DNA from 3 places in the Aromatoleum bremense genome. Region 1 is predicted to be linked to each of the others. Evidence: predicted binding sites of a transcription regulator. Region 1 holds the regulator's gene; each other region holds the start of a gene.
What was found. The regulator FNR, encoded in region 1, switches genes on or off when oxygen is low (the NO sensors DNR and NnrR bind a similar motif). The targets are predictions, from matches to a motif close to TTGANCTAGNTCAA.
Positions count from the first base shown of each region.

Region 2: pbN1_RS18665 (NosR/NirI family protein) is a predicted target of FNR. The motif match lies at 4,228-4,241, and genes of this name have one in related genera.
Region 3: pbN1_RS15760 (thiamine pyrophosphate-dependent enzyme) is a predicted target of FNR. The motif match lies at 1,842-1,855, and genes of this name have one in related genera.

Region 1 is NZ_CP059467.1:524,516-534,780, forward strand. Features, by position in the region: gene pbN1_RS02365 (methyl-accepting chemotaxis protein) at 1-1,578, opposite strand, end outside; cobalamin riboswitch at 1,755-1,894, shown strand; gene pbN1_RS20700 (energy transducer TonB) at 2,513-2,797, shown strand; gene pbN1_RS02375 (heavy-metal-associated domain-containing protein) at 2,829-3,038, opposite strand; gene pbN1_RS02380 (heavy metal translocating P-type ATPase) at 3,064-5,475, opposite strand; gene pbN1_RS02385 (sulfite exporter TauE/SafE family protein) at 5,615-6,325, opposite strand; gene hemN (oxygen-independent coproporphyrinogen III oxidase) at 6,424-7,815, opposite strand; gene fnr (fumarate/nitrate reduction transcriptional regulator Fnr) at 7,941-8,681, shown strand; gene pbN1_RS02400 (hemerythrin domain-containing protein) at 8,688-9,239, opposite strand; gene pbN1_RS02405 (SirB2 family protein) at 9,239-9,634, opposite strand; gene pbN1_RS02410 (NnrS family protein) at 9,641-10,265, opposite strand, start outside.
Region 2 is NZ_CP059467.1:3,940,790-3,951,054, forward strand. Features, by position in the region: gene pbN1_RS18650 (ABC transporter ATP-binding protein) at 1-210, opposite strand, end outside; gene pbN1_RS18655 (nitrous oxide reductase family maturation protein NosD) at 236-1,522, opposite strand; gene pbN1_RS18660 (transcription regulator) at 1,539-1,967, opposite strand; gene pbN1_RS18665 (NosR/NirI family protein) at 1,994-4,168, opposite strand; gene nosZ (TAT-dependent nitrous-oxide reductase) at 4,390-6,342, opposite strand; gene pbN1_RS18675 (hypothetical protein) at 6,590-7,030, opposite strand; gene pbN1_RS18680 (response regulator) at 7,128-7,808, opposite strand; gene pbN1_RS18685 (type IV pili methyl-accepting chemotaxis transducer N-terminal domain-containing protein) at 7,801-9,756, opposite strand; gene narI (respiratory nitrate reductase subunit gamma) at 9,877-10,265, opposite strand, start outside.
Region 3 is NZ_CP059467.1:3,362,872-3,373,136, reverse strand. Features, by position in the region: gene pbN1_RS15760 (thiamine pyrophosphate-dependent enzyme) at 1-1,783, opposite strand, end outside; gene pbN1_RS15755 (methyl-accepting chemotaxis protein) at 1,891-3,531, opposite strand; gene pbN1_RS15750 (response regulator transcription factor) at 3,654-4,289, opposite strand; gene pbN1_RS15745 (PAS domain-containing sensor histidine kinase) at 4,264-6,972, opposite strand; gene pbN1_RS15740 (ABC transporter substrate-binding protein) at 7,225-8,403, shown strand; gene aceE (pyruvate dehydrogenase (acetyl-transferring), homodimeric type) at 8,825-10,265, shown strand, end outside.

The DNA.
Region 1 (10,265 bases):
GGCCTCGATCGCGGCGTTCAGCGCCAGCAGGTTCGTCTGGTCGGCAATCTCCTTGATGACATCGACGATTGCCGAAATCCGCTCGGAGCTGCGGCCGAGATTCTCGATCGTGCGCGCCGAAGACCCGACCGTCTCGGCGATATCGCCGATCTCGCGGACCACCTCCGCGACGATCTCGCCGCTTTCGCGCGACAGCTTGCCGGACTCCTGCGCGAGCTCGTTGGCGGCGCCGGCGTTGGTCGAGATGTGCTCGATGCCGACAGTCATCTGCTCGACCGCCGCAGCCATGCTCGACGCCGCTTCGCTCTGGCTCGCCGATGCCCGGTCGATCTGCTGCGACGACTCGACCATCCCCCTCGCGGTATCCGCAACGTGCCCGGAATTGCCCTGGATGTTCGAGATCAGCTTGCGCATCTCGACCGCCATATCGTTGAAACTGCTGGCGACCAGACACAACTCGTCGCGGGCCTTGAGCTCGATCCGGGTCGTCAGGTCGCCCGCGGCGAAGTGGCGGCTGCCCTCGGCGAGGCGACGCACACTGCCCATGACCGACAGGTACGCGCCGACCGAGAAATAGGCGACGAGGGCAAGCCCCGCCAGCAGAACCGCGAGGTTGAAGTAAAGCATGCGCTGCGCTTCGGCGATCCGCTGGCGCAGCAGCTCGTCGAGCGTCGGCAGGAGGATCTCGTGCATCTGCGCATAGCCGACGCCGATCGTTTCCGTCGCCATCTCGTAAAACCGCTCCGCGGGCATGCTCCGGGCATTGCCGCCGACGATGTCCGCCACGACGGCCTGGGTGCGGTCGAGCTTCTCTTTCAGTGCATCCCGTGTCGCATCGAGCTTCGGCTTGAGGTCCGGGCGACTCACCGTGATCTTGCCGATGTTCGATTCGAGATCGCGCATCGCGACGCTCACGTCGCCGGAGATCACGCCGATGTCGACGCGCGCCGCGTCGTCGGCGTCGCCCCGCGCGAGCATCCCTGCTCCCTTGGCGCGCAGCTGGCCCGTACGCTCGAGCAGATAAGGCATCCGGACGACCGCAGTGGACATCAGGTAGAAACTCTCCTGCTCCGGGTCGAACGTCAGTCCGTATTCGTCGGCGAGCGAGACCTGGAACGCCAGCAGGCGGCCGATCATCGCAGTATGCGCGGCCACGCTCTGGGGCTGGGTCCAGCTCAGGCCCTCGCTCGTGATCAGCTTCCACTGGCTCTGGACGGATTTCCATTCTCCGGATTCGCGGCCGCCCTTCGGCAGCGCTTCCTCGAGCGCCGCCATCGCCCGATTCACCTCGTCCTCTTTCGCCGTCCGCCGGGCGCCCATCGTCGAAACGCCCCCGAGCAGTGAAGAAGACAGGCCGCGATGTTGCTGCATCAACTCGACGGCTTTCGACAAGTGCCGCGACAGGCTCGATGCGACGAGCTCACGACGGGTGCGTTCGGCTGTCTCGTTGAGCTCGTTCGCGAGCGTCAGCATCAGGCTCGCGAAGGCAACGAAGATGATGACTCCGAGCAAGCCGAATTTAAACGGATAGCTCAGGCGATTCATCATCGCTTCAGCGGGCGCAAATAATGTCTTCACGATTTCGTTCCTGGATGTTCGCCCCGCCTCACGGCACGTAGGCAGACGGCAGAGTATAGGAGGCCCCTGCGCCTGCATGTGATCTGAATCACGCAGCACCGCACGAAGGACATCCGAACGAGGTCCGCCCGCCGCCGGCGCAAGCGCGCGGAGGGAAAACAGCCGGCGGAGGCGATATAATCGAACCGCTCGAAGGTGCCGCGACGATCGATGTCGCGGAGAATCGGGAAGCAGGTGAAATTCCTGCGCTGCCCCCGCAACGGTAGATGCGCGCCTTGCGCAAAGCCCGGAGACCGGCCTTCCTGATGGTGACTGCGTTGCGGGCCGGCCGCGCAGCACGTGCCTTGTGCCCGTGCCAGCCCCGCATTCGACAAGCTTTGCGCGGGATTCAATGGGCTCACCAGGTTCTCAATTCCCCCGGTTCGGCGGCAATACCGTCCGGAAGCGGTTCTCGTCGGTCCACTGGGGACCGCTGGCTGTCGTCGCCGGCGCCCATGCGGCCGGACTGCTCGCGCTGTCGGGTCTCGGCGGCCCCGCGCCGGCCCAGGTCCCACCCTCTGCGCCGGCGACCCTCAACGTGCGCCTGATCGCCCCACCGGCGCCGGTGATGCCCACAGCAGTGATGCCCCCGTCCGTGATGCCTGCCCCCGTCGCTGCGCCGCCTGCGAAGGTCACGCCGCGCAGCCCAATCGCAAAATCGGCCATACGATCCACGCCCGGCACACCGTCACCCAAGGCGACGCCGCCCCGCCCGACCACGGAAATCGTCCCGCCCGCTGAGGCATCACCGCGTCACGACGACGTCCCCCCCGACAACCCGCCACAGCCTGTTGCCGACGCCGCGCCATCCTTGTCACCTTCCGGAAGTGCAGCGGCTCCCGCCCCGCCCTCTTCGGCAACCACGCCACCGGCTCCGCAAGCGACGGCCGTTGCCTTGATTCCGGCGAGCTTCGACGCCGCCTATCTGCATAACCCCGCGCCCATCTACCCGCGCTCGTCACGGCGACGCGGCGACGAAGGAAAAGTCGTGCTCAGGGTGCATGTACTCGGGGACGGCAGCGCGGACGCGGTGGAAGTGGCGGAAAGCAGCGGTCATTCGCGCCTGGACGACGCGGCGCGCGAGGCCGTGCGCAACTGGCGTTTCACGCCCGCGCACCGGGGGGAGGTGCGGGTCGACAGCTGGCTGCGGGTTCCGATCGTGTTCCGTCTCGACGATTGAGCGCGCCAGCAGCGCCGCGCCAGCAGTCCCATTACGCCGGCGCGTCGAAACCGGCATCCTCGACCGCCTCGCGCAACTGCTGCTCGGAAACCGTCGCCGGGTCGTACTGGACGCGCGCCTGCGCGGACTCCAGCGAGACGTCGGCGTCCGTGACGCCGGGAAGCGACTTCAGTGCCGCCGTGACGCTGCGCACGCACCCGCCGCAGCTCATTCCTTCGACCCTGATTACCGTTTCAGCCATCACGAATTCTCCTCTGCACAGAAAGTTACCGACCCGGCCGCCACCGCTTGAGCAACAATGAATTGGTGACGACCGACACCGAGCTCATCGCCATCGCCGCACCCGCGATCACCGGATTGAGCAATCCGAACGCAGCGAGCGGGATGCCGAGTATGTTGTAGATGAACGCGAAAAAGAGGTTCTGCCGGATCTTCGACAACGTCGTGCGCGACAGGTCGATCGCGTCGGCGACACCGTGCAGGCTGTTCCTCACCAGCGTGATGTCGGCCGCTTCGACCGCCACGTCCGCCCCGACCCCGATCGCGAACGACACATCGGCGGCAGCGAGCGCCGGCGCATCGTTGATGCCGTCGCCGGCCATCCCGACCCGTTCGCCGCCTTGCGCGAAAGCCTTCACCACGGCCGCCTTGTCTGCCGGCATCACGCCTGCCTGCCAGTCGTCAATGCCGGTTTCGCGAGCGATCGCCGCCGCCGTCGCGGCGTGATCGCCGGTAAGCATCACGACCCGCAGCCCGCGCGCCTTCAATCGCGCCACGGCGCTCGCCGAATCCTGCCGCACGCGATCGGCAACCCCGATCACGCCGGCGTAACGACCGGCGACGGCGACCGCGACCATCGTCTTGCCAGCCGCCGCGAGGGTTTCCCAGGGGGCGCCCGACATATCGATGCCGCGCTCGGCGAGGAAAGCGGGGGTGCCGAGCACGACGTCCCGTCCATCGACCCGGCCCGACAGTCCCTTGCCCGGCTCGGCGACGCTGTCCCGTGCCGACGCAATCGTGGCTCCCGTCGCCCGCGCCTCGGCGACGATCGCCGCGGCGATCGGGTGCGCGCTGGTCTGCTCCAGCGCCGCCGCGATCCCGAGCAGGCCGGCCCGGTCCCATCCCTCGGCCGGCACGGCATCGCTGACCGCCGGCGTGCCCTCGGTCAGCGTACCCGTCTTGTCGACCACCAGCACGCGGATTTTCTCGGCCAGTTCGAGCGCTTCGGCATTCTTTACCAGCATGCCCGCGCGCGCGCCCTGCCCGGTCCCGACCATGATCGCGGTCGGCGTCGCGAGACCCAGCGCGCACGGGCATGCGATCACGAGCACGGCGACCGCGCTGATCAGCGCCTGCGCAAAGTCCCCGCCGAGCCACCACCACGAGACGAACGTGACGGCGGCGATGCCGACCACCACCGGCACGAACACCGCCGCGATGCGGTCCGCGAGGCGCTGCACCGGCGCTTTCGAGCCCTGAGCCTGCTCGACCATGCGGATAATGCCGGCGAGCAGCGTGTGGGCGCCGACGCCGGTCGCCCGGCAGCGCAACACGCCTTCCCCGTTGAGGGTCGCGGCGAACACCTTGTCACCGGGCCGTTTGTCGATCGGCATGCTCTCGCCGGTCAGCATCGCCTCGTTGAGCGCCGACGCTCCGGACACGACCTCACCATCGACCGGCACGGCATCCCCCGGCCGCACCACGAACAGATCCGCTGGCTTCAGGCTGTCGACCGGGACCGCGACCAGGTCGCCGTCGCGTTCGACATGCGCGACCCTGGGCTGCAGGCGCAGCAGCGCATCGAGCGCAGCGGTGGTGCGGGCCTTCGCGCGCGCCTCCAGCAGCTTGCCGAGCAGAATCAGCGTGATGATCATCGCGGATGCTTCGTAATACACGTGCAGGTCATGGCGTCCGAACAGCGTGACGATTGCGCTGTAGCTCCAGGCCATGCTCGTGCCGAGCACGACCAGCACGTCCATGTTCGCGCCGCCTCCTCGCACCGAGGACCATGCGCCGCGGTAAAAGCGCGCCCCGATCCAGAACTGCACCGGCGTCGCGAGCATCAGTTGCAGCCAGCGCGGCAGGAACTCGTGGTGCGCCTCGGCCGCCCAGCCGCCGCCGAACATCGCCGGCATCTGGGCGGCGAGTGGCAGCGTCAGCAGCGCAGCGATCCAGAATCGGCGCAGCTCGGCTTTCCACGCCGCAGCCTGCCGCAAACGCACCTGCTCCCGGCCCGCAAGCCCGGTTTCCGCCGCAACAAAACCGGCACGCTGCACGGCATCCTTCAGCGTCTCGGTCGTTACCAGGCCGGGCTGGTAACGCACGGTCGCGCGTTCGGTCGCGAAATTGACCGCCGCCTCGACGCCCGGCAGCCGATTGAGGACCTTTTCCAGCCGCGAGGCGCACGCGGCACAGGTCATGCCCGAAATCGCCAGTTCGAGCGCCGCCGCCGGAACATCGAAACCCGCCTTGCGGATCGCCGCGACGACATCGGCCGGCCCTGCCTCGGCGCCGGAGAAGTTAACGCGCGCTTTTTCGGCCGCGAGATTCACGTTCGCACTAACGCCCGGCATGCGGTTCAGCACTTTCTCGATCCGTGCCGCGCAGGCGGCGCAGGTCATGCCCGACACCGGCAGTTCGATTGCAGCGTGGCGCGGATCCATCACGGGATTGTTCATTGGTCGACTCCACATGTCGAAGATCAGCGGCCCCATGGATGTCTAGCGGCCCACGAACCTATCGCACGCATCCCGGGCAGCAACTCCGATCGACGAACCGGTATCGCAATAAAGAAACAGCCCGCCCGACGGGCTGCATTCAGACTTCGCAGACCACGCCGCTCCATAGCTTGCCCCCGAGCGTCGGCGCGTTGAACAGCCCGAATACTCCGAACCCGAGCACCAGCAGACCGGCGGCGAAGCGAACCTTGCCGTTGCGCGTGACATCCCTGAACCGCTTGAAGAGCATTCCCGCCAGCATCAGGTTCGGCAGCGTCCCGAGCCCGAAGGCCAGCATCAGCCCGGCGCCGCGCCCCGCCGAGCCGGTGACGAGCGCAGTGGTCAGCACGCTATATACGAGACCGCACGGCAGGAACCCCCACAACAGGCCAAGCGGCAGGGCCTGAGCCGCCGAACGTGCCGGCAGGAAGCGCCGCGTCAGGGGCTGGACCCGCCGCCACAGCCGCAGTCCCACCCGCTCCACCGGGGTCAATAGACGCGTGAACCCGGTCAGGTACAAGCCGAGCGCGATGAGCATCAGGTTCGCCAGCACGTAGAGGCCGAGCTGGACCGGCAGCACGTCGTTGAACAGCAGGCCGACCGTGCCGAGCGCGCCGAGCACGGCGCCCAGCAAGGTATAGGTGGCGACGCGCCCGAGATTGTAGGCGAGATGGATCGGCCATTGCCGACGCGTGTCGCCGGGCATCCGCACCGAGGTCATCGCGCCGACGATCCCCCCGCACATGCTGACGCAATGGGTTCCGCCAAGCAGGCCGATCAGGAAAACTGCGATATAACCGGTTTCAGGCATCAGGTAGCGCCGAATACAAGCGAAAGTGCCGCGGTACCCGCGGCACAGAAAACGCTTCTATTCTAACACTCCCCCGCCAGCCTCCGGCCGTGGTGTGGTCAGATCACCTTGGAATAGCGGGCGCGTTCCCGGTCGGCCCGCAGATACCGATCGAATACCATCGCGATGCCGCGTACCAGCAGACGGCCGGCAGGCATGACGTTGATCCACTTGTCGGTAACCTCGACAAGCCCGGCCTCTTCCATCGCGCGAAGGTCCTGCAATTCATCGGCGAAATATTCGTTGAACTGGATCAGGTGCGCGATTTCGATCGAATCGATCGAAAGTTCGAAATGACACATCAGGGCCTGGATGATCGAACGGCGCAGCAGGTCGTCGGCGGTCAGCTCGATGCCGCGCAGCACCGGCAGTTCGTCGCGATCGAGCGCGTCGTAATATTCATCGAGCGATTTGAAGTTCTGCGAATATACCGGTCCGATCTTGCCGATCGCGGACACCCCGAACGCGAGCAGGTCGCATTCGGCCTGCGTCGAATAGCCCTGGAAGTTCCGGTGCAGCCGGCCCTGGCGCTGTGCAACGGTCAATTCGTCGTCCGGCTTCGCGAAGTGATCCATGCCGATATACACGTAGCCCGCTTCGGTCAGCCGGCGGATCGCAAGTTGCAGGATCTGCAGCTTCGCGTCCGAAGTGGGCATATCGACGACGGTAATGCGCCGTTGCGGCTTGAACAGACCCGGCAGATGCGCATAGCTGTAAAGCGAAATGCGGTCCGGGGACAGCGCAAGGACCTGTTCGAGGGTGCGATTGAAGCTGATGATGTTCTGCTTCGGCAGCCCGTAGATCAGATCCAGGCTGATCGACTTGAAGCCGGTCGCCCGGGCCGAGTCGATGACCAGCTTGGTTTCGTCGAAGCTCTGCACGCGGTTGACTGCGACCTGGACATCCTCGTTGAAGTCCTGGACGCCGACGCTCATGCGGTTGAAACCCAGGTCCGCAAGCAGCTTGACGGTTTCGAAGTCGACCTTGCGCGGGTCCACTTCGATCGAATATTCGCCGTTCGGTACCAGAGTAAAGCGCGAACGGACCGAATCCATCAGCTGGCGCAACTCGTCGTGGGAAAGGAAAGTCGGCGTCCCTCCTCCCAGGTGCAACTGGGTGACCTGATGGCTGCCGCCCAGCGCATCGGCCTGCATCCCGATTTCTTTATCCAGATATTTCAGGTACTTGGCGGAACGAGCATGATCCTTCGTGATGATCTTGTTACACGCGCAGTAGTAGCAAATCGTGTTACAAAATGGGATGTGGAAGTATAATGAAAGAGGTTTGCTCACCCCGCCCACCGCACGCTGGGCAAGCCAGTCCCGGAGGGCGCGGTCATCGAAGGCTTCGACGAAGCGATCGGCGGTCGGATACGACGTATAGCGCGGCCCGTTGATATCGAAGCGGCGGATCAGCTGCGGGTCGAATACAAGATCGTTCTGGCTGGTCATGGTTGTATCGCTCGGGTGCGTTTCGTACGATCGCAAAAAGCAGCGCCGTGGGGGTTGACGTGGATCAACGGACTTCCTTGGCAATCGTAAGTCGGACTTGAACAGAGGGCATTATTATCGTGCAAATGAAGGCCACGGTGCCAATTACGGTAGCCAGTCTGAAAGTCGCGTGTTCCCAGTGCAACCTGGTCGAGCTGTGTCTGCCTTTCGGCATGTCGGAAAACGAGATCGACCGCCTCGACGAACTCGTCGGAGCGCGTCGCAAGATCAAGCGCCAGCATCACCTGTATCGTGCGGGCGACGCTTTCGAGGCGATCTACGCGATCCGGGCGGGTTCGTTCAAGACGGACGTGCTGCTTGAAGACGGACGCGAGCAGGTCACCGGTTTCCAGATGACCGGCGAGATGCTCGGGCTCGACGGCATCAGCACGGAATTGCATTCGTGCAACGCGATCGCGCTCGAGGACAGCGAAGTGTGCGTGATCGCTTACGGCAAGCTCGAAGAGCTGTCGCGCGTCGTCGAAGGTCTGCAGCATCAGTTCCACAAGGTGATGAGCCGCGAGATCGTACGTGACCACGGCGTCATGACGCTGCTCGGTTCGATGCGCGCGGAAGAACGTCTGGCGGCGTTCCTGCTGAACATGTCGCAGCGATTCACTGCGCGCGGCTTCTCTGCGGCGGAATTCCACCTGCGGATGACGCGCGAGGAAATCGGCTCGTACCTGGGACTGAAGCTGGAGACCGTGTCGCGGGCGTTCTCGAAGTTCCAGGAAGAGGGACTGATCGCTGTCCAGCAGAAGCACATCCGCATTCTCAATATCGGCGGCCTGAAAAAGCTGATCCAGCACCCGTCGCCGCGGGCCTGACCGGCATCAGGAACCGCGCGACGGCACGTCCTGCCGCCGTCGCGCGGTCATTGTCGCTGTCAGGGTGGCAATGTCCTGCTCCGTCAACAACTCGCGCGCATAGGGCAGCAGTTCGCCCTCTTCGCGCTCCATGTGGCGCCGGTAACGAGCGGTGAATTGCTCGACCTCTGCGGCCGACAGTTCCGCCGGCTCGCCGCGGGAGATCGGATCGAGCTTTGCCCGGATTGCCGCCCACGCAGCGAACATTTCCTGGTGGTCCGCCAGGATCCAGTCGATCAGCTCGTACAGCGCTTCCCGGCGCCCGCCATCGACTCGCGCGCGCAGGACAGGGAACAGGTCGTCTTCCTCGTCGAGATGGTGATTGACGGCAGCCAGGTCGAAGTAACGCATCACGTTGACCGCCGCCTGTTGTGCCTGCCGGTCGGCGCCATGCTCAGGCAGCCACGCCGCGAGGCGCGACAGCGTCGCGAGCTGCGCCTGCAGACGTCCGTGGCAAGCTTCGAGCATTTCGAGCGGCGTCTCCAGGCCGGGAGCAACGGGTATCAGGGAATCAGCCATCAGAAAGCTCCGGTAAGAACAAGAAAGCCAGCCGCATTCTTCGTCAACGCGACCGACACGATCCATGAAAAGACGAGCAATGCGCAGGCCAGCGCGAAGACGCGTATGCGCATTGTCGGGCCGCCCCGCAGCGCGATGTAACCGAGCACCACGTAGACGACCAGCCCGATCACCTTCGCCGTGACCCACGGAGCAACGAACGGATACTGCGCGCTCAGCATCGCGAGCGTGATCGCGCTGGTGAAAAATAAGGTATCGATCACGTGCGGCAGAACGCGGGTGACGCGATGATCGAGCAGCGGGCTGCGCCGCGTCATCCAGATCCCCTGCAGGAGAAATCCCGACCCGCTCAACACGGCACACAGGACGTGGAGGTGTTTGATCGCCGCGTACACCGCATTTCACCCCGGCCGGCCGTCACTGCGCGGACGCAGATAAACGGGCAGATATCGAGCCCCCCACAGGCCGAACACGGCAACCCAGCCCAGCGCCGCCGCGAGCATCACGCCGCTCGACCACGAGGGCGGCACCAGTTCGCCGGCCACGCGCAACACCACGACAAATTCAAGCCCGAGGAACAGCGACCACGTCAGCTTGTCCGCCACGAGCTTGCCGCCCGAATGTCCCAAGGTCACTCTCGACACCATGCCCAGCAGCACCGAGCCGAAGAATCCGACGCCCAGCGCGTGCAGCGGCGCGAGGCCGAGCCACGCCTGGCCAAACAGCGCAGCGACGCCCTGCAGCGTCGAGAGCAGGAAAGCGATCCCGAGCCACGCGAAACCGATGTGCAGCATCCCCAACAGCGGCACGCACAACGCCGGGACCAGGCGCCATTGCACCGACAGCCAGAGGGCAGTCGCCGCCGCCGGCGCATCGACGATCCAGGTCATCGCGCCGAATCCCGCCATCGCCAGCGCCCCGTGGATGACGCTCGCCCCCAGCACGATGCCGAGCGCCCAGCGCGGGCGGACAACCACGTAATCCTTGACGATGTTGCTGGAAAAAAATGGAATCATGCGGTGACAG
Region 2 (10,265 bases), 960 kb from region 1:
AAAGCCGCCGCCGCTCACCGGCGCGCCGTCGATGCGGATGTCGCCGGAGGTCAGGGGGACCAGTCCGAGCATCATCTTGAACAGCGTGCTCTTGCCCGCGCCATTGTGCCCGATCAGCCCGAACAGCTCGCCGCGGCCGACGTCGAGGTCGACGCCGTCAACGGCATGAACCGCACCGTAATGCCTGGTCGCGCCACGCACCGCGACGATCGCGGCCGGGCCGGCGCTGCTGCGCTCAGCGCGCGGCGGGGTAGTGCTTGTCACGCCATTTGCTCCAGTTCTCGTGTTCTGGCCGCATGCGCGGCTTCGGGTCGACGATGCTCGGGGCGCGCAGCAGCGGGAACTGCTGGCCGACGAGACGCAACGTCTGAACCGCGGGGCTGGCGAGCAGAAGTTTCATCATCGGGTGCTGCCAGGACAGGCGATCGACCATGTCGTTGGCCTCGTACGGCACGTCGCCGTGGCCGTCGCCATTGCGGTCCCAGCCAAGATAATTGCTCCAGTAATTGCCGTCCTTGACGCCCCACAATTCGTCGCGCGCCGCGACGTAGCGGACCTGCTCGCGATTCGTGATGAAATCGTTGCCCTCGACCTGGTTGTGCTTCGAGCCAGCCCACAGGTGCGTGCCGACGACGTTGTCGACGACGAGGTTGTTTCGCAGCACATTGAATTCGGCGTCGTAGATGAAGAAACCACGCTGATTGCCGGCGACGATGTTGCCTTCGACGACCGAGTCCTGCAGCGTGCGCAGCATGATACCGTGGTCGGAATTGCCCCACGCGCGGTTGTTCCGGACGATCTGCCGGCGCGCCATCATCAGCGCGAGTCCGCCGCGGTTGTGATAGGACTCGTTGTCCTCCCAGCGGTTGTCGTTCGAATTCATGTAATGCGTCCCGTAGCGGACGTCGTGGATGCGATTGCCGACGAATTCCGCATGGTGGGAGACGTCGACATAGATGCCGTCGCGGACGAAGCTGACGTGGTTGTTGCGGATTCTCGCCCCGGTCGTGTTGTAGAGCTGGATGCCGTTGCCGCGGCTCGCGGACCGGTAATCGCGCTTGCCGGTGATCACGTTCCCCTCGATCACGACGTCCTTGACGCCCTCGATCCACACTCCGAACAGGTTGTACGTGAGGTCGCAGTTACGCACCACCGCGCGCTCGGCGCCCGCTTTCATATAGATGCCCGCGTTCTGTTCGCCCAGTTTGTCCCCGGAGTTCGACAGGATGAGGCCTTCGATCGTCACGTCCGGTGCGGTGATGCGGATGACGTCCCCGACCCCGCCCGCGTCGAGCGTGGGGCGGTCGATGCCGCGCAGCGTGAGCGGCTTGTCGATCCGCAGTCCGCCTGGGTAATGGCCGCGGGCGAGGGTGATCGTGTCGCCCGCGGCAGCGCGGTCGATTGCCGGCTGCACCGGTTCTCCCGGCATGAGTTTCCAGGTTGCCGCATGCGCCGAGCCGCCGAGGAACAGCGCGAGCAGTGCCAGCCGCGCCGCGGCGCGGGCTCCGAAAAGCAGCTTCATTGCACTCTTGGCCGGCTCACAGCACAGGCAGGCCGAGCGACTTCAGCGCAATGAAGAGAGCCGCGCCGATCAGGAGGTTCTTGAAACCGACGTAGCAGATCATGTCCATCGTGTTCGCGACACGATAGCGCCGCCCCCACCACGGCCCTTCCTTGACGTACGGCTTCGAGCCGAGGCGCACGACGACTTCGAACACGCTCCAGCCGAACCACCAGCCGATGACCGCACCGGCGTGAAGCTGGCCCATCGCCGCGAGCACCCAGACGAGGCTGGCGGCAACGGCAAGGGCCAGGCCGGCGGCCTGGACTGCGCGCTGCTGCTGGAAACCGGCGCGGCTCCACGGCCAGAGGTGATCCCATATTTCTGCGGCAAGGTGGCCGATCACGCCTTCATGGTCCGCGTAAGGCGGCTTGGCGGGATCGGTGGGCATTGTCGGATTAACCATTTCGGACTCTCCACATCTTGCAGCGATCAGGCCGCTTGCGCCTTGTCGGCGGACACCGGCTTGATCGGAATATAGTAACCGTCGGTGCCGATCGGGGTCAGCGGCAAGCCGGCCTTGGTACGGCGCTTGCGTTCCTGCGACAGCGGCGGACACGCATGGCAATCCGTATAGAGCACCATGCAATCGAGGCAGTGCAGGCATTCGCGGTGATCGATGCGTCCATTCGCGTCGATCGCCAGCGAGCCGCAGCCCACCGCGCAGGCCTTGCAGCCGCTGCATTCCTGCTTGCGGTCGAGGCCGAACCAGCGGAACGTCGACGGCATCGCGAGCGATGCGCCGAGCGGGCACAGGTACTTGCAGAAGGGGCGCTCGGTGAAAATCGACAGGCCGAGCAGGCCGGCCGCGAAGAGCGTATAGGGCCAGCTGCGGTTGAACATTCCGACAAGGAAGGTCGTCTTGAACGGTTCGATTTCGGCGAGCTTCTCGGCGAGCCCCATCGAGAAGAAGGACACGGCGAGCAGGCTGAAAAACACTCCGTACTTCACCCACTTCAGACGGTCATGCCACTTCCGCGACAGGTGGAACTGGAAGCGCTTGAGCCCCACCGCGCCGCCGACCTTGTACAGCAATTCCGACAGCGAACCGAACGGGCACAGCCAGCCACAGAACAGCCCGCGTCCCCACATGAACACCGTCACGATGATGAAGATCCAGAACAGGAAGATGAACGGATCGGTGAGGAACAATTCCCACGTCCATTGGAACAGCAGGGCGTGGAACCATGTCAGCACCTGCGTGATCGACGGTTGCGCGAGCAGGCCGAATCCGACAAAGCCGATGCTGATGAGCCAGGCGCTGTACTTGAAGATGTTGACCGGCCACTTGTTGTTGCGGCTGGCACGACGGGTGAGGCGGTCGCGGAACCCGTAGAGCGTGCCGACGGCGACCAGCAGCGCCGCAAACAGGCCGATTTCGATGGCGCGCGCCTTCCACACGCGGACCCACGGCGCATCGGGCTTGATGACTTCGGGGCGGCCGCCTTCGAGGTAGATTTCCGGCAGCCAGTATTCGGAGTCGAAGTTCACAAAGCTGCGCGTGCCGGTCGCACGGTCGACGCGGTTGCCGAGGAACACGAATTTCCACGGGTAGGCTGCGGAGAAAGCTTTCGAGCGGATGATGAAAATCGACGACTCGTTGAATGCCGGTGCGCCGGCCGCTTCGAGACCGTAAAGATTGACCGCGTCGAGGTCGCGGAACGTGAAGGAGTCCGCGCCCTGGCGGACCTGGACGCGATCGTAGATGCCGCCCCGGACGAAACCCGAGCCCTTGAAGGATTCGATCCCCCCGGCACGAATCACGAACAGTGCGTGCTCGCCTTCCTTCAGGCGGCTCATCAGGCTGCGCCACGGGCCGTCGCCGAGAACGGCGCGGCCGACGTCCGGCTGATTGAGGTACCCGAACCAGAGATCGATGAACGGCTTGCCGCCGCGCGGCAGTCCGACCTGTTCCGGAGTCACGACGAGGCGTTGGACGCTGCCTTCATTCACCAGCTTCGTCCAGTCGGGCTTGACGCCGGTTTGGACGAACTTCGCCGGTTCGCGCACCGTCGGCTTGAGGATGCCGACCTGGCGGGCGACGTTCGTCCCGGAGGTCATCATCACCTGGTTCTGGGCGATCACGGTGACCGTCGCGCCGGAGATCGCGTCGAGGCCGATGAGGTTCTCCTCTGGACGGGACTGGCCGATCTCGATGTTGTCGCCGACGAACTTGCCGAGGTATTGCTGGTTGAAGCCGATCAGTGCCGATTCCGGAATCCCGAGCAGGAGGATCGGTTCGGAATGCTTCAGCACCTTCACGCCGGTAAAGCGACCCGCGGTGTCCATGCCAATCAGCGTGACGACCGGTTTGCCGGAGTACGCGGGGGTATCGGTGATGTCGGTCGACAGCATCACGTAGCCGATCTTGCGCTTCTGGCCGTTTTCTTCAGCGTAACCCTCGACGTACGGCGGCTGTCCCTTGCGTTCCGAGAAGGACGTCGCGCCCGGCAACACTTCCGCACAGGGCACGTAGTCGCACATCTTGGGCGAAGTGCCGAGTTCGTCCGGAAGGTTCGCCTCATACGCGTCGGCGAGGGCGACGGATGCAGGCAGGACCAGGGCGAGGGACAGCAGGATGCTACGAAATACAGCGGGGAATTTCATGATGCTTACCGTTTGGAGGGGTTTAGGGCGCAGTGTAAAAAACCCTATTCCCTGTGTAATTGTTCCTGGTCAATTAATAAATTAACGACTGCTGAAATACCAGGAAAAACAACGCTCGTTCGGGGGTCTCGAGCACCAGCGCGCTTCCGGTTCAGACGTGTGGGAGTATTGATACTGCCGGAGACGACGAGTCTCCGGCAGGTCATGCAAGATCGGAAAGCTTACGCCTCGACGATCATGCGGCTGCGCATTTCCAGATGCAGCGCGTGACAGAAGTGGGTGCAGTAGCACCAGTACACGCCGGGCTTGTCGGCGATGAACGTGACCGACTTCGTTTCCTGCGGGCTGACGACGAAATTGATGTCGTGCTTCGGGATGGCGAAGCCGTGAGTCAAGTCCTCGACCTTGTCGTGGTTGGTCAGGATGATCGTCACTTCGTCACCCTTCTTGACCCTGAATTCGCGCAGGCTGTAAGCGGGCGCCTGGCTCGTCAGCTTGACCGTGACTTTCTTGCCTTCGCGGAACACGCCGGATTCCTTCGGATCCTTCACCGCGTTCGGGAATTCGTCGAGGGTGTACACCTGGCGCGTCTTGATGATGTCGCGCCGGATGACGATCGAATCGTGTGGTTCGGACGTCACCGAATGGTCGGCGACCAGCATCATCTTGTCGCCGCTGATGTCGATCATCTGTGCCGTTTCCGGATGCAGCGGACCGACCGGCAGGAAGCGGTCCTTGGAGAACTTGTTGTCCGAGATGAAGTACTTGCCGTCCGCCTCTTTGGTCTCGCCCATCGACGTGAAGCCGTGGCCCGGCTGGTAGTGCACATCGATCCGGTCGACGACCGGAGTAGCGGTCTTGTCGCCTTGATACGACTTGATCGCTGCTTCGACGTTCCACTTGACGATCTGGCTGTCAAGGAACAGCGTGGTGTACGCATTGCCCTTGTTGTCGAAACCGGTGTGCAGCGGGCCAAGGCCGATTTCCGGCTCGGCGACGACGCATTCGCGCGCTTCCTTCACGCCGCCCTCAAACCATTTCAGGATCTGCTCATGGGAGATCACGGTCGCTGTCGGAGAAAGCTTGCCCGAGCAGGCGTAGTATTTTCCGTCCGGGCTGATATTGACACCATGCGGGTTCTTCGGAATCGGCACGTAGCAGGTCAGCGCGGTCTTCGGATCGGCGTTCGACGCCCTCAGGCCGTCGACCACGGGGACCTTGGAATCGCCGATGTAGGTGACTTTCCCCGCCTTGACTGCTTCCTCGATGCGCGCGATGTTGAAGAACAGGCACGCATCCCACTCGGCGGCCATCGTTTCTTCGTAGTGGACACCCATTTCGATGTTGTACTGGTTCGTGCAGGCAAGCTTGCCGTCGTACGAACCGGCGACGAGGTCGCAGTTACCGTCGATCAGCACCTGCCAGCGTACTTCCATCGATTCCGCGTCGACGCATGAAAACACCGAACGGTATGCGGCGACGTCGTCGAGGCCGTGCCCGTCGTTCGGCAGCGGAATCGAAAATTCCGTGCCGCAGAAGACGCGCGTGGTGTGGTTGATCGCGGGATCGACCGGGTCGCGCTTGTCAGGGAACGTGCCGTGAAAGCCCTGGACGTTTGGCAACTCGGTGATCTTGTCGCACTCCATCGTGTCAAGACGCACGCGGGCGAGCCGACCGTGGATCTTGTCGTTCACCCAGAGGTATTTGCCGTCATAGGTGCCGTCGGTATACGACGGGTGCACGTGGTGGGTGTCGCCGGTCCGATACTTCACGCTGCCGTCGGGCTTGGTGCCGATGATCGCCTTCGATTCGTTGGTGATGCCCCAGCCGACCATGCAGTCCATGTTGAACACCGGGATGCTTTTCAGCTGGCGCCCGGACGGCAGACCGTAGATGCGCACGTCGCCCGAGTGGCCGCCACTCGAGAATGAATAATAGGTATCGAGCTGACCAGGCGCGACTTCATACTTGCCGACCTCGTGGGCAGGCGCGGCTTCGGCAGGCGCCGCAGCCGCGGGCGCGGCGGACGGCGCCTGCTCCTGTTTGCACGCGGACAGTCCGACCGCTAGCCCGGCCCCGGCAAGACCGGTAAATGCTGCGGTATTGAGGAATTTTCGACGGCCGGGGTCCGGCTGGCCGTCAAGCTTTTGATCCTGGTTTTGATCCTGGCTCATGTGGTCGACTCCGTTCTACAAGATGATCAATATTCGCTGAGGCCTGCTCTCTTGCCGGGAGAGTGGCAGAGCGCACAGTAACATGCTGTTACAACAAACGTCATATTCCTTCGTGCGACGTACTAATGAAGGTGTCTAATGAGTTCCTTGATCGAGGACAAGGACGCCGGTGATGCAGAATTTGCCCGCGCTCGGCAGGGTATGGGTGGGCGTTGCTGCCGCCTGACCGGGCGCGACCCATCGGAATTCACGCTTGTGCAACGGAGACGAAAATCATCACCATGAGCGGTATCCAGAGGACCACGGCGACGCTGTATACCATGTATGTCACGTGCAGCGCCTCGAGATCGCCCCCGATTTGCAGCTCCCTGCGGATATCGCGATAAAGGGTGCGCAGCGCGACGAAATGTGCGAGCAGATGCACCGCGACGAGTGCGGCGAGGCTTGGAATCGCAAGGACGATTGCCGACGCCCAGAGCGGGGACGCAGCGCGCGCGGCGATCAGGTAAGCCTGTCCGGGCGCCGGACGCGGTTTGTCGACGGGAGTCGTGAGACGCAACATTCCGGCGAAGAGGTGGACCGAGGCTATTTCGGCGGCAAAAACCAGCAGCGCAGCCCATTCCCAATTCGACGACGCCGGGTTCACGCGGTAGATCCCGGGGTGATCGCGCATCGCCAAGACGATCATGAAGGGCGGAATCAACGCAAAAGGGAGTACCGCGCGACCGAATATAGTGAGACGTGAAGGGCCTGATGTTTCCAATCGATTCTCCGTCAACTGCGCATCAGCCCTCGGAATCCTGCACGATTCCCTGTTCAACGGCAAAAACCGCGGCCTGCACGCGACTCGTCAGGTTGAGTTTGCGCAGGATGTTCTGTACGTGGATCTTGACGGTACTTTCAGCCAATTCGAGCTGGCGCGCGATTTCCTTGTTGCTTTGCCCGCGCGCAATGAAAGTGAGGATTTCGCGCTCGCGCGGGGACAGCTTGTTGAGTTCCGATGCGACCACCGTCTGGACCGCGGTTTTCGGCGGCAGTTCGCCGCGTACGCCTTTCAGAAGTTTCCCCATCATCTGCGGCGAGATCACGGATTCGCCCGCGGCTGCCTTGTTGATGGCCGCGATCAGCGCGTCGGCCTCGATATTCTTGAGAAGATAGCCGCAGGCTCCCGCGCGCAAGGTTTCGATGAGATCCTCGGCATCTTCCGACACCGTGAGCATCAGGACGTGCGAACCCGGCGACTCTTCCGCCATCATCGCGGCGGCGTCACGCCCCGACAGGCCGGGCATGTGCAGGTCGAGCAGCACGACATCGGGCTTGAGTTGGCCGGCGCGCTTGACCCCCTCCATGCCGTCTCCGGCCTCGCCGACGATTTCGAACTCCGCATGGCGCTGCAGCAGCGACTTGATACCGCTGCGGAAAAGGGCGTGGTCGTCGACCAGGAGAACGCGGATCGGATCAGGCATCGATGAGGCTTTCCTTTTTGGTGCGGGAAAGTTCGACGCGGATTTCGGTGCCTTTGCCGCGTGCGGAACGTATCGAGAATCGCCCGCCGATGCGCAGCGTCCGCTCCCTCATGATTTCGAGCCCGATGTGGGCTTCCTGCGCCGCGGTGCTGCGGTCGGTTTCATCGAAACCGACGCCGTCGTCGCGAACGACCACCGAAAGTCCGTCGACGCCGCGGCGGATCACCACTTTCACGGATCGGGCATTCGCGTGCTTGCGCACGTTCGACAGCGCTTCCTGAACGATATAGAGAACCTGGGTCTCGGCTTCCGCATCGAGCGGAGCCGCATCACCCAGCACGTCGAGGTCGGTAGCGATGCCGGTCTGTTCGGCCAGGCGTCGCAGGGTCGCGGTGATCGCCAGGCCCAAGTCCTGTTTTTCGACGCGCGTGCGGAAATGCACCAGCAGTTCGCGCACGTCGTCATAGCTCTCCTGCACGCCCTGGCGCAGCATCGCCAGCGTGTCGCGCGCTTGGCCGGCCTCATTGCGGTCGAGCGCGTCCTCCAGCATCTGCACTTGCAAGTTCATGAAGGCGAGACCTTGTGCAATCGAATCGTGCAGTTCGCGCGCGAGCAGGTTGCGCTCCTCCGACACGGCCAGTTCGCGCCCGCTCGCCTGCAGGCGCTGATTCTCGATCGCGATGCCCAACTGCTGGCCCAGCGTTTCGAGCAGCAGCCGGTCGGAGTCGGAAAGGGACCGGGCGTCGGCGAAATATAAATTGTAGATGCCGAGGGTCTGTTTGTTCGCGGTAACCGCCGTGGCCGTGATGACCTGGAAACCCGCCCGCCGGCATACCCACAGCGTCAGGGACGGATCCGGGGCGCTCAATTCGGACACCAGTGATGTCCCGCGCCTCACCGCTTCGCCGCACAGGCATTCGCCGCATTGGAGCACCGCCTCGCGTTCGATGAAATCGCGGTCGAGTCCGTTGTGCACGGTCAGGCAGAGATTCTCGGAGCCGCTGTCGAGCAAGCGCACCGAACTCGCAGCGGCCCCGAACGTCCCCTGGACGCGCCGCAAAAAGCCCCGGCAGAGGCTGTCCACGTCATTGGGCTCACGCAGAAAAGCGCCGATATCGTAGAGGATTTCGAGTTCGCGGTTCTTTTCCTCAAGGCTGCGCGTCTTTGCCGCGACCCGCTCTCCGAGCGTGGCGTAGAGCCCCTGCAGGTGGACCGCCATGCGGTTGAAGCCTTCCGACAGTTCGCCGAATTCATCGCTCGCGAGCACCGGTACGCGGGCGTTGAAATCCTCCTCCTCCATGCGCTTCATGCCGTCCTGCAGTTCGCACACCGGCTGGATCACCAGCACGAAAAAGAAACGGATCAAAACCAGCGTACCGATGATCGCCAGCGCGATCAGGGACACTTGCGAGGCGCGCAGGATATCGGTATTGCGGGCGTAGCTGCGCTCCATCTTGAGCACGACTTCGTTGATCCCGGCGACGAAGTTTTTGACGGTGCGATCGAATTCGGGCAGACCCGCGCGGCGGCGCACGGGGTCGGGTACGGTAATCAGATCGGTAAGCACCGGGCGCAGATGCAATGACCAGAATTCAGCCATGTCGTCGAGGTCCGCGGGAATGTCGTTGTCGCGCGGAATGAAAAGCGGCCGGTGCGGGTCGCCGCGGCGAAGTTCGCCGAGCACCCGTTCGAAGTCGTCGAGTTCAGATTTCAGGGAAGCGGCAAAGGCGACCTGATCGTTCGAGGTCGCGGCCGAGCCGCGCGCCAGCAGGTGGTCGATGCGATAGGCTCGCATCCGCAGACTGCCGGCATCGTTGATCGCGGCGGCAGCCCCTTCGAGTTGCCAGGAGATGAACAGCGTCAGGCCGATCGCGGTGAGTGCGACGAGAAAAAACACCAGCAGAATGCCGGTGATCTTGGTGGCCAGACTGTTGCGCAGACGCAGCATGAACGCTCATTGCGAAAGAAGGCTAGCAGACTACGATGCAAGTCCTTCTCGAGCAAGAGCGGGCAGCACAAAAATGTGCTGCCCGGTACTACTTTCGACTTAGAGCCAGACTGTCTGGATTCAGGCTGCCTTGACCTGCCGCTTGGTCCGCACGATCTGGTAGGCACGACCCAGATAGTTGATCGGCGCGGTCCAGATATGGACGAGGCGCGAGAACGGGAACAGCAGGAAGACCGTCATGCCGAAGAACATGTGCAGGCGGAACACCGGTTCGACGTTATCGAGCAGCGCCGGCTGCGGATTGAGCGTCAGCACGCTCTGCACCCAGCCCGACAGCGCCAGCATCACGCCCGGGTTGCCATGGTTCGCATGGCCGATCGAGGTCGGCAGCGTGGACAAGCCCAGCAGCAGCGTGATCATCAGCCAAGTGATGATGAAGACGTCCATCGTACGGCTCGCCGCACGCACGCGCGCGTTGAACATGCGGCGCAACCATAGGATGCTGCCGC
Region 3 (10,265 bases), 1.5 Mb from region 1:
CGCAGCCGGTGCAGGCCGAGGTGTCGATGCGCACGAACGACAGGTCGACTTCCTTGCCGGACGCCTTGACCTCCTTGTCGCGACGGATCACGTGGATCGCCGGGCAGCCGACATCGACGCAATTGCCGCAGCCGGTGCAGCGATCCTCCTTCACCAGGTACGGCTTCGTCGGCACGTAATGGTCGATCAGCACGCACGGGCGATCGGTGATGATGACCGACGGCTCCTCGATCTTCGTCTCTTCGCGCAGCGCCTTGAACAGCACCGGCAGCTGGTAGGGATCGAGGACGCGGATGCGCTCCTTCTTCACGCCGAGCGCCTCGCACAGCTTGGCGAAATCGACGCGCGTGGTTTCCTCGCCGTGGAGGTCGCGCCCGCTGCCGGGGTTGTCCTGCCCGCCGGTCATGCCGACGGCGCGGTTGTCGAGCAGCAGCACCGTGACGTTGCCGCGGTTCCACGTGATGTCGAGCAGGCCCTGCATGCCCATGTGCATGAAGGTCGAGTCGCCGATCACTGCGACGACCTTCTTGTTCGCGTCGACCTTGCCGCGGCCCTTGTCCATGCCGAGCGCGGTGCCCATCGACGCACCCATCGAGATGCAGGAATCGAGCGCGTTCCACGGATGGCCGGCGCCGAGCGTGTAGCAGCCGATGTCGCCGGCGATCATCACGTTGCGCATCTGCGACAGCGTGTAATAGACGCCGAGATGCGGACACGCGACGCACATCGTCGGCGGACGCGGGAACACTTGCTGCGGCACGACGTGCTCGGGCTCGGCGACGACTTCGCCGCGCAACCGGGCGACGCCGAGGTGCAGCGCGTCGGGCGCGAGTTCGCCGGTACGCGGCAGCACATCCTTGCCGTGGCATGCGATGCCGGCGGCCTTGAGCTCGGTTTCGAGCAGCGGCTCGGTCTCCTCGACGACCAGCAGGCTATCAACGGTGGCGGCGAATTCTCGCAGGCTTTCAATCGGCGGCGGACAGGAGAGACCCAGCTTGAACACCGGCGCGTCGGGGAAAGCCTCGCGCACGTGCATGAACGCCGGGCCGGACGTGACGAAGCCGATGCGCCGGTCGCTGCCGTCGACGCGGAAGTTCAACGGTGAATTCTCGGCCTCCGCGCGCACCGCGGCTTCACGTTCGAACATCAGCGGCAGACGCGGCTTCGCGTTGCCCGGCACCATCACCCAGCGGCGCGGGTCCTTCGTGAAGCCACCGGGCTCGACCGCCTCGCGCTCGCCGGCGACGACGACACCCTTGACGTGGCAGATGCGCGTGGTCAGGCGCAGGATCACCGGCGTGCGGAAGCGCTCGGACAGCGCGAACGCCGCACGCGTCATCGCATAGGCCTCCTGCGAGTCGGCCGGCTCGAGCACCGGCAGATGCGCGAAGCGTCCCCAGTAGCGCGAGTCCTGCTCGTTCTGCGACGACGACATGCCGACGTCGTCGGCGACGGCGATCACGAGCCCGCCCTCGGTGCCGGTCACGGTCATCGTCATCAGCGCGTCGGACGCCACATTCAGGCCGACGTGCTTCATCGCGCAGAACGCGCGCGCGCCGACCATCGACGCACCGAGCGCGACTTCGAGCGCGACCTTCTCATTGACCGACCATTCGGTGTACAGGTCGGGGTACTTCGCCAGCACCTCGAGAATTTCGGTCGACGGGGTGCCGGGATAGGCGGCCGCAACACGCGTGCCGGCCTCCCACACTGCACGCGCCACCGCTTCGTTACCGGACAGGAAAAGCCGGGCCGCTGCCGGCACGGGCTGGGACGCAGACATCGGATCGACCCCGGGGATTGTGGAGCGCAAAGCTTACCGATCGGTCGACTTTACTCCGTTGATCCAGATCAAGCGGCGCAACGTTGCCGCGGCCGGACACGAAAAACTCAGCCGATGCGGAATCCGGTCGTCAGCTGCTCCAGCGCTTCGGCGCTGTGCCTGAGTCGCGCCGTCGACTCGTTGCTGCCGCGGATCTCGGCGCTGCTGCGCTCGGCGACCTCGGCGACTTCCTGCATGTTCGTCGCGACGCTGTTGCTCGCCGACGACAACTCCTTCATCGATGACACCACTTCCTCCAGGCGCACCAGCGTGTCCCGTGCACCCTCGCGAATCTCGTGCAGCGCGTCAGCGGCCTGTTTGGACAGGCGCGCGCCCGAATCAACCTTCGATACGATCTGCTCGATGCTGGCAACCGCACTTTCGGTTTCCGCCTGCACCGAGACGATGACCTGCGAGATCTGCGTCGTCGCTGCGCCGGTGCGCTCGGCGAGCTTGCGCACCTCGTCGGCGACGACCGCGAAGCCGCGTCCCTGTTCGCCGGCCCGCGCGGCCTCGATCGCGGCGTTCAGGGCGAGCAGGTTCGTCTGGTCGGAAATCTCGCGGATCACGTTGGCGATCTTGCCGATTTCACCGGAGCGGTCGCGCAGCACCTGGATCTGCGCCGCAGCGCTGGTGACGGTGGCGGAGATCTGGGCGATGCCATCCGACGCGTCGCGCGCAAGCCCTTCGCCGCGCAGCGCGACTTCCACCGTGCGCTGCGAGTTGCCGCACACCTCTTCGGCGTTCTCCGACACATGCGCGATGCTCACCGCCATCTGCTCGATCGCCGCCGCAGTGCCGCCCGCGACTTCCGACTGGCGCATCGACGCTTCGTGGATCGAGCGCCCGGTGTCGGCCGCTTCGCGCACCGCCGCCGTCACGTCGCGGGCGTTGTCGCGCACCCGCCGGATCACCTCGGCAAGGCGCGACTGCATCTGCTCCATCGCATACGTGATGCTGCGCGTATCGCCCGCCGCGACCTTGACGTGCGAAGTCAGGTCGCGCTCGGCGATCTGCCCGGCCACCTGCTGCAGGTCCGACGGCTCGCCGCCGAGCTGGCGCAGGATTCCGCGCCCGATGCGCCACGACAGCAGGATCACCAGCAGCGCCGCAAGGGCGCCAAGGGCGAAGGTGTAGCGCGTGTGCTGCCAGAAGGTCTCATCGACATCGTTGACATACACGCCGCTGCCAATCATCCAGCCCCACGGCGCGAACCCCTGCACGTAGGTGACCTTCGGCTGCGGATCGCTCCTGCCCGCCTTCTGCCATACGTAGTCGACGTAACCGGCGCCGGATTTTTTCACGACTTCGACGAACTCGACGGACATGCGCTTTCCGTTCGGATCGGCAAACTCCCGCTGGTCCATGCCATCGAGCTCGGGCTTGACCGGATGCATCAGCATGCGCGGATGCATGTCGAGGATGATGAAATACTCCCCGTCGCCGTAACGCATGTTCTTCACGACGGCCATCGCCGCGGCCTGTGCCTCGTCGCGGGTCATCTCGCCGGCAAGCTCGCGCCGCTGGAAATGCTCGAGCACGCCGTGCGCCGACTCGACCGCGTGCCGGGTGCTGCTCTTGCGTTCGTCGAGCATCACCTGGCCAAGAGAGCTGAGCGACTGCCACATGACCACGGCGAACAGCCCGAACGCGATCAGGACGATGAGACGCAGGCGAGTGCCCACTTTCAGACGAAAAAAACTTGGCACGAAACACCCCGGGGGAAATATTGAAGCGGAAACCGATGGGGTTCTTATCGGACTGGCGCAGCGAAACTTTAGGCGGCGCCGCCCGCGCCGGCCTGCCGGCGGCTTCCCGGGAGTGAAACCGCTCAGGGCGCCGCGTCCGGCTCGGCGGAAATGACGTGCCGGACCAGTTTGGCGAGCGAGTGGGCGCCCATCTTCTCCATCACCCTTGCGCGATGCACTTCGACGGTCTTGATGCTGATGCCGAGGACGTCGGCGATCTGCTTGTTGAGCTTGCCGGCGATGATCAGGTCGAGCACTTCGCGTTCGCGCTGGGTCAGGCTGCCGAGCCGGCGCGCAGTGTCGGCTTCGAGCCGGCGCTTGCCGCGGCTTTCCTGTTCGGCGGCGAGACACCGTTCGATCAGCCCGAGCATGTCGCGGTCGCCGAACGGCTTCTCGATGAAATCGACCGCGCCTTTCTTGACCGCCGACACCGCCATCGGCACGTCGCCGTGCCCGGTGATGAAGATCACCGGCAGCGTCGAACGCTGTCGGCGCAGCTCCTCGAACAGTTCGAAACCGCTCATGCCCGGCATGCGCACGTCGAGCACCAGGCAGCCGGTCATCGCCGGCTGGTATGCGCCGAGAAATTGCTCCGCCGATTCGAATGCGATCGCGTGGTAACCGCTCGATTCGAGCAGCCACACGAGTGAATCGCGCAGTGCCTCGTCGTCATCGACGATGTAGATGTTCTGGTCAGGCACGCCGGACGACTCGCTCACTGGCAACCTCCGTAGGCAGCGTAAAGGAGAAGATGGTACCGCCATCCGGGTTCGAGTCGACCACCAGGCGTCCATCGTGGAACTCGATGATCGAACGGCAGATGTTCAGCCCCATCCCCATGCCTTCGGCCTTGGTCGTGTAAAACGGCGTGAAGAGGCGTGCACGGTCGTCCTCGCCGATGCCGTGGCCGCGGTCGATGACCGACACTTCGACGGCGCTCGGTCCGAGCGCGCGCGCGCGCACGACCAGCACGCGTTCGTCGCGCGGCAGCTCGGCCATCGAATCGATGCCGTTCTTGACCAGGTTCAGCACCACCTGCTCGATCATGATGCGGTCGGCGAACACCGCCGGCAGTCCGGCCGCGACGTCCGCGACGATGCGCGAGCTCATCCGTTTGGCGTCGATCTCGGCGAACCCGACCGCGTCATCGAGCACTTCGGAAATCTGCACCGCGCTGCGACGCGGCTCGCTCTTCTTCACGAACTCGCGCACGCGGCGGATGATCTTGCCGGCCCGCTCGGCCTGGAAGCTCGCCTTCTGCATCGCCGCCAGCAGGTCTTCGCCGCGGACATTCCCCGACTGGATGCGCGTCACGCAGCCCATGCAATAGTTCGCGATCGCCGCCAGCGGCTGGTTGAGTTCGTGCGCGAGTGTCGACGCCATCTCGCCCATCGTGATCAGGCGCGACGTGCGCTGCAGGCGCTCGGCCTGCTGGCGCGAGATCTCGGCGGTCTGCTTGCGCTCGGTGATGTCGGTGGCGATCCCCATGCGCACCACGCGGCCGTCGACCCAGCGGGTCGCGCGCTCGCGCACGTGGTACCAGCGCCCCGACAGCGGATGCTGCAGTTCGCCGTCGAACAGCTCGCGCGGCACGTCGGCCGGCTTGAGGGCGCGTGGATCGAGCCGGTAGTCGCCGCGCTCGGGCTGCGGCACCGCGACGCCACGCACCGTCCGCCCGACGGCGTCGAAACCGTGGATGTTCTTGAATGCGCGGTTCGCGAACAGGATTTCGTCGGTGCCCGCGTCGGCGACGAACACCGCCGCTTCGAGCCCGTCGAGCACCGCCTCGAAGCGCTCGTGTGCGGCTTCGAGCGCCGCGCGGATGCGCTTCGGCTCGGTGATGTCGGTCACCGAGGCCATCCAGCCAGTCTGCGTGCCGCTGTTGTCGATCAGCGGCGACAGGTAGAAGCGCGCGTCGAGGCGTTCGCCGTTCTTGCGCCGGATGCGCATCTCGAAGCCCGCCCGCGGCGCCTGCCCGAGCAGCGTGAGGTCGAGGTTGTCGCTGCACAGCTGCAGGTCTTCGGGCGGCCAGTACGGAAACGGCCGCGACGCGCCGATGAGCTCGTCGGGCTCGAAACCGACCAGGCGGCAAAACGCGGGGTTCACATAGATGATGCGCCCGTTGAGATCGATCGCCCGCATCCCGGTGACGACCGACTCCTCCATCGCCTTGCGGAACGACGACTCGGCGCGCAGCGCATCTTCGCCCGCCTTGCGGCCGGTGATGTCGTGCGCGACGGCATAGACGAGCTTCTCCTCGCGCACCGGGTTGATGCTCCACGCCAGCCACTTGAAGCTGCCGTCGATGCAGCGGCAACGGTTCTCCAGGCTCACCGGCTCGCCGCCCGCGAGCCGGCGCATCTGCTCGACGGTATCCGAGACGTCGTCGGGGTGCACCAGATCGAGCAGCGGGTGGCCGGGCAGGTCGTCCGGCGCGTAGCCCAGAATCCGCTCGAACGCGGGGTTCGCGCGGCGGAACACGCCATCGAGGCCGACGATGCACAGCAGGTCGAGCGACAGGTTGAAGAGGCGGTCGCGCTCCTTCTCGACCTGTACGCGACGCTGCACGTGGGTGCGCAGCAGCCACAGGCTCCACAGCACGATCACCGACAGGCCGAGGATCATCGCCGTCGGCAAGGCCTGGGGCAGCCGGCTGCCGGTGCGGAATGCGGTGGCCCGCAACGTCAGCCCGTTGCCCGGCGGATCGAGCGGGATCTGGTATGACACACTCTCGTCGAGATCGCGCACGCCCGAATTGACCGCGAGGCTCTCGCCCTTGTCGCTGATCAGCGCGAGCCGGTATTTCTCGGCGAACCAGCTCGGCACGAGGTGGCGCACCATGCGGTCGATCGAATACACGCCGACCACCGCACCGAGGAATTCGCGCCCGCGCCGCACCGGGACATAGACTTCGAGCACCACCTTGTCACGCGGATTTGCGTAGGGCGCGCCGTAGCTCGGTCGCGAAAGTTCGCGCGCGCGGTAGAACGCCTGCGTCTGCAGGCCGGACAACCCATCGCCGACGAGCCAGTCGGTGGTGTCGAACGGCGCCGACCAGCGCACTGCCTCCTCCGGGCCGACCCACACGATGTTCACCAGTTCGCCATTGTTCGCGATGTGCTGGTTCGCGCGCACCTGGAAGCCGTCCATGCCGAGCGCGTCGGCGGCCAGGTCGCGCGCGAGCTGCCCGAGAAACTCCTCGGTGCCCTGCATGTGCAGGCGCATCGTCTGCTCCGCCCACTGAACGTCGCGCGCCACCGCGTTGCGCTCGCTCTCGGCTTCGCGCGTCTGCAGCAGCCACACCAGCGCGAGCATCGTCAGCGCGAACACGCCCACGGCCACGTACGGCGCGGTCCAGTACCAGCGGGCCCGCGTGAAACGGGGCGAATCGATGTCGTTCATGAAGGCGAAGGCCAGGGCAGGCGGCAGTTCCGGAATAAAGCGCACGGCAGCGAAAGCGTCGCCCGTTGGCTCGAGAGCATTCTTGCCGCGGCGCGTCATCGGCGACATCGGGTCTTTCCCCTACCGTTCGAGCGGATTCAGGAGGCCCGCGCCCGGGACGGCGCGATCCGGCGCTGCGGGTTTTCGCCAATTCTTGCCCAGCCGCATGCCGCGTAAATTGCGCCTTCGACGACAACCCTGGCGGACTTTCGCGTGCCACGCCTGATCCTTGCCCTATTGTGCCTGCTCGCCCTGTCGGTCCACGCCGCGCCACCGCTGCGGATCGGCGTGTCCGGCCCCTTCACGGGCGGCTCGAGCCCGATGGGCATCTCGATGCGCGAAGGGATCCGCATCGCCGCGGCTGAAATCAACGCCGGCGGTGGCGTCCTCGGCCGGCCGATCGAACTCGTCGAACGCGACGACGAGGCACGCAACGAACGCGGCGCCCAGGTCGTCCAGGAGCTCATCGAGAAGGAGCACGTCGTCGCCGGCCTCGGCATCGTCAACACCGGCGTCGCGCTCGCGAGCCAGCGCGCGTACCAGCACGCACGCATCCCGGTGATCACGTCGGTGGCGACCGGCTCGGTCATCACGAAGCAGTTCGTGCCGCCGCAATATCCGGACAACTTCGTCTTCCGCATCTCGGCGAATGACACCCTGCAGGCGGCGATGATCGTCATGGAGGCGATCGACCGGCGCGGCCTGAAGCGGGTGTCGATCTTCCACGACGCGACCAATTACGGCCAGCTCGGCCGCGAGGACCTCGAGCGGGCGCTCGCCGCACGCGGCGTCCATCCGGTCACGGTCGAACGCTTCCAGATCCGCGAATCCGACATGACGACGCAGCTGCGCCGCGCACGCGAGGCCGGCGCCGAAGCGATCCTCACGTACGGCATCGGCCCCGAACTCGCGCAGATCGCCAACGGCATGGCGCGGATGAACTGGCGCGTGCCGCTGATCGGCAGCTGGACGCTGGCGATGTCGAATTTCATCGACAACGCCGGGCCGAACGCCGAGGGCGCGCGGATGCCGCAGACCTTCATCGCCGAGCCGACGACGCCGCGGCGCCGCGCGTTCCTCGGCGCCTGGAAAAAATCCAGCGGCAGCGAGCGCATCCCGGTGCCGCCAGCCGCCGCGCAAGGGTATGATTCCCTCCTATTGCTCGCCGCCGCAATCCGGCAGGCAGGCAGCACGGAAGGCGACCGGATACGCGAGGCGCTAGAAGAACTGCGCGAGAAGGTCGAGGGAGTCATCATGACTTATCACCAGCCCTTCTCGAAGGACAACCACGAGACCATCACCAGCGTTCATGACATATTCATGGGCGAGGTGCGAAACGGCAAAGTGGTGTTCGCCTACGACGAGGATCGGCGCAGAGCGTCAGGCAAATGAGCCGGGCGCCTCCTCTCCCGTTTTACCCATCGGCCGGGGGACCTCTCCCTCCCTCCCTCTCCCCCGGCCGATTTTTTTCCGCTGCTCCGCACCCTCCGCCGTCCCGCACTTTTGCGCGACTCCGCGCCGCAGCGCCCCCTTCCGCCGGCCCCTTCGCTTGGCAGCTTCGCCCCGCGCTGCCGCGAAACACGTTCGACCTGTCCATCCGCTTCCCGCGACGAATTGCCTGCAATCCTGTTTGCAAGATCCCCGCCGCGAACCACTCGCCATGAAATTTGCTGCGCCTTTATTGCACATCACGAAAACACATTTTATCATGTGAAACTTGCCGATCAGACGCAGGGGTCGGCGATCCACGCTTCCGCCCCGACCGCTCCACAAGAGCGAAAACCGCAAACCTCAATCGATGAGGAGACAGAGAATGGCCGCTACATCGAACGTGATCCTGCAGCCCGACCAGGACAGCCAGGAAACCCAGGAATGGCTCGATGCGCTACACGGCGTCGTCGCCAACGAAGGCCCCGAACGGGCCCACTTCCTGATCGAGAAAATGATCGAGGCCGGCCGCGAGGAAGGGATCGACATCCCCTATTCCGCGACGACCCAGTACATCAACACGATCCCCGCCAGCCAGCAGCCGAAATACCCCGGCAACCCGGACATGGAGATCAAGCTGCACTCCTACATCCGCTGGAACGCGATGGCGATGGTCGTGCGCGCGAACAAGCACACCAACGTCGGCGGCCACATCGCGTCGTTCGCGTCGGCCGCCGCCCTTTATGACGTCGGCTTTTCGCACTTCTGGCGTGCGCCGACGAAAGACAATGGTGGCGACCTGATCTTCTTCCAGGGCCATTCGGTGCCCGGCGTCTATGCCCGTGCGTACATGCTCGGCCGCCTCACCGAGGCGCAGCTCGACGGCTATCGCCAGGAAGTCGACGGAAAGGGCATCTCGTCGTACCCGCATCCGTGGCTGATGCCCGACTTCTGGCAGTTCCCGACGGTGTCGATGGGCCTCGGGCCGCTGTGCGCGATCTACGCGGCGCGCTTCATGAAGTACATGGATTCGCGCGGCATGATCGAGGCGAAGGACCGCAAGGTGTGGGCCTTCCTCGGCGACGGCGAGACCGACGAGGTCGAGTCGCTCGGCGCGATCGGCATGGCCGCGCGCGAGAAGCTCGACAACCTGATCTTCGTCATCAACTGCAACCTGCAGCGCCTCGACGGCCCCGTGCGCGGCAACGGCAAGATCATCCAGGAGCTCGAAGCCGAGTTCCGCGGCGCCGGCTGGAACGTCATCAAGGTCGTCTGGGGCACGCACTGGGATTCGCTGCTCGCGCGCGACACCAAGGGCCTGCTGAAGAAACGCATGATGGAATGCGTCGACGGCGAATATCAGACCTTCAAGGCGAAGAACGGCGCCTATGTGCGCGAGCACTTCTTCAATACGCCGGAACTGAAGGCGATGGTCGCCGACTGGACCGACGACGAGATCTGGCGCCTGAACCGCGGCGGCCACGACCTGTTCAAGATCTTCTCCGCGTACAAGGCGGCGGTCGAGCACAAGGGCCAGCCGACGCTGATCCTGGCGAAGACGATCAAGGGCTTCGGCATGGGCCAGGCCGGCGAGGCGATGAACATCTCGCACCAGCAGAAGAAGCTCGACACCGACGCGGTGCGCCGCTTCCGCGACCGTTTCGAGTTGCCGGTGCCCGACGACCAGGTTGCAGAGGTGCCGTACCTCAAGTTCGCCGACGATTCGCCCGAGCAGAAATACCTGCTCGAACGCCGCATGACGCTCGGCGGCTTCCTGCCGGCGCGCGCGCGCCGCGCCGAAACGCTGCCGGTGCCGCCGCTCGCCA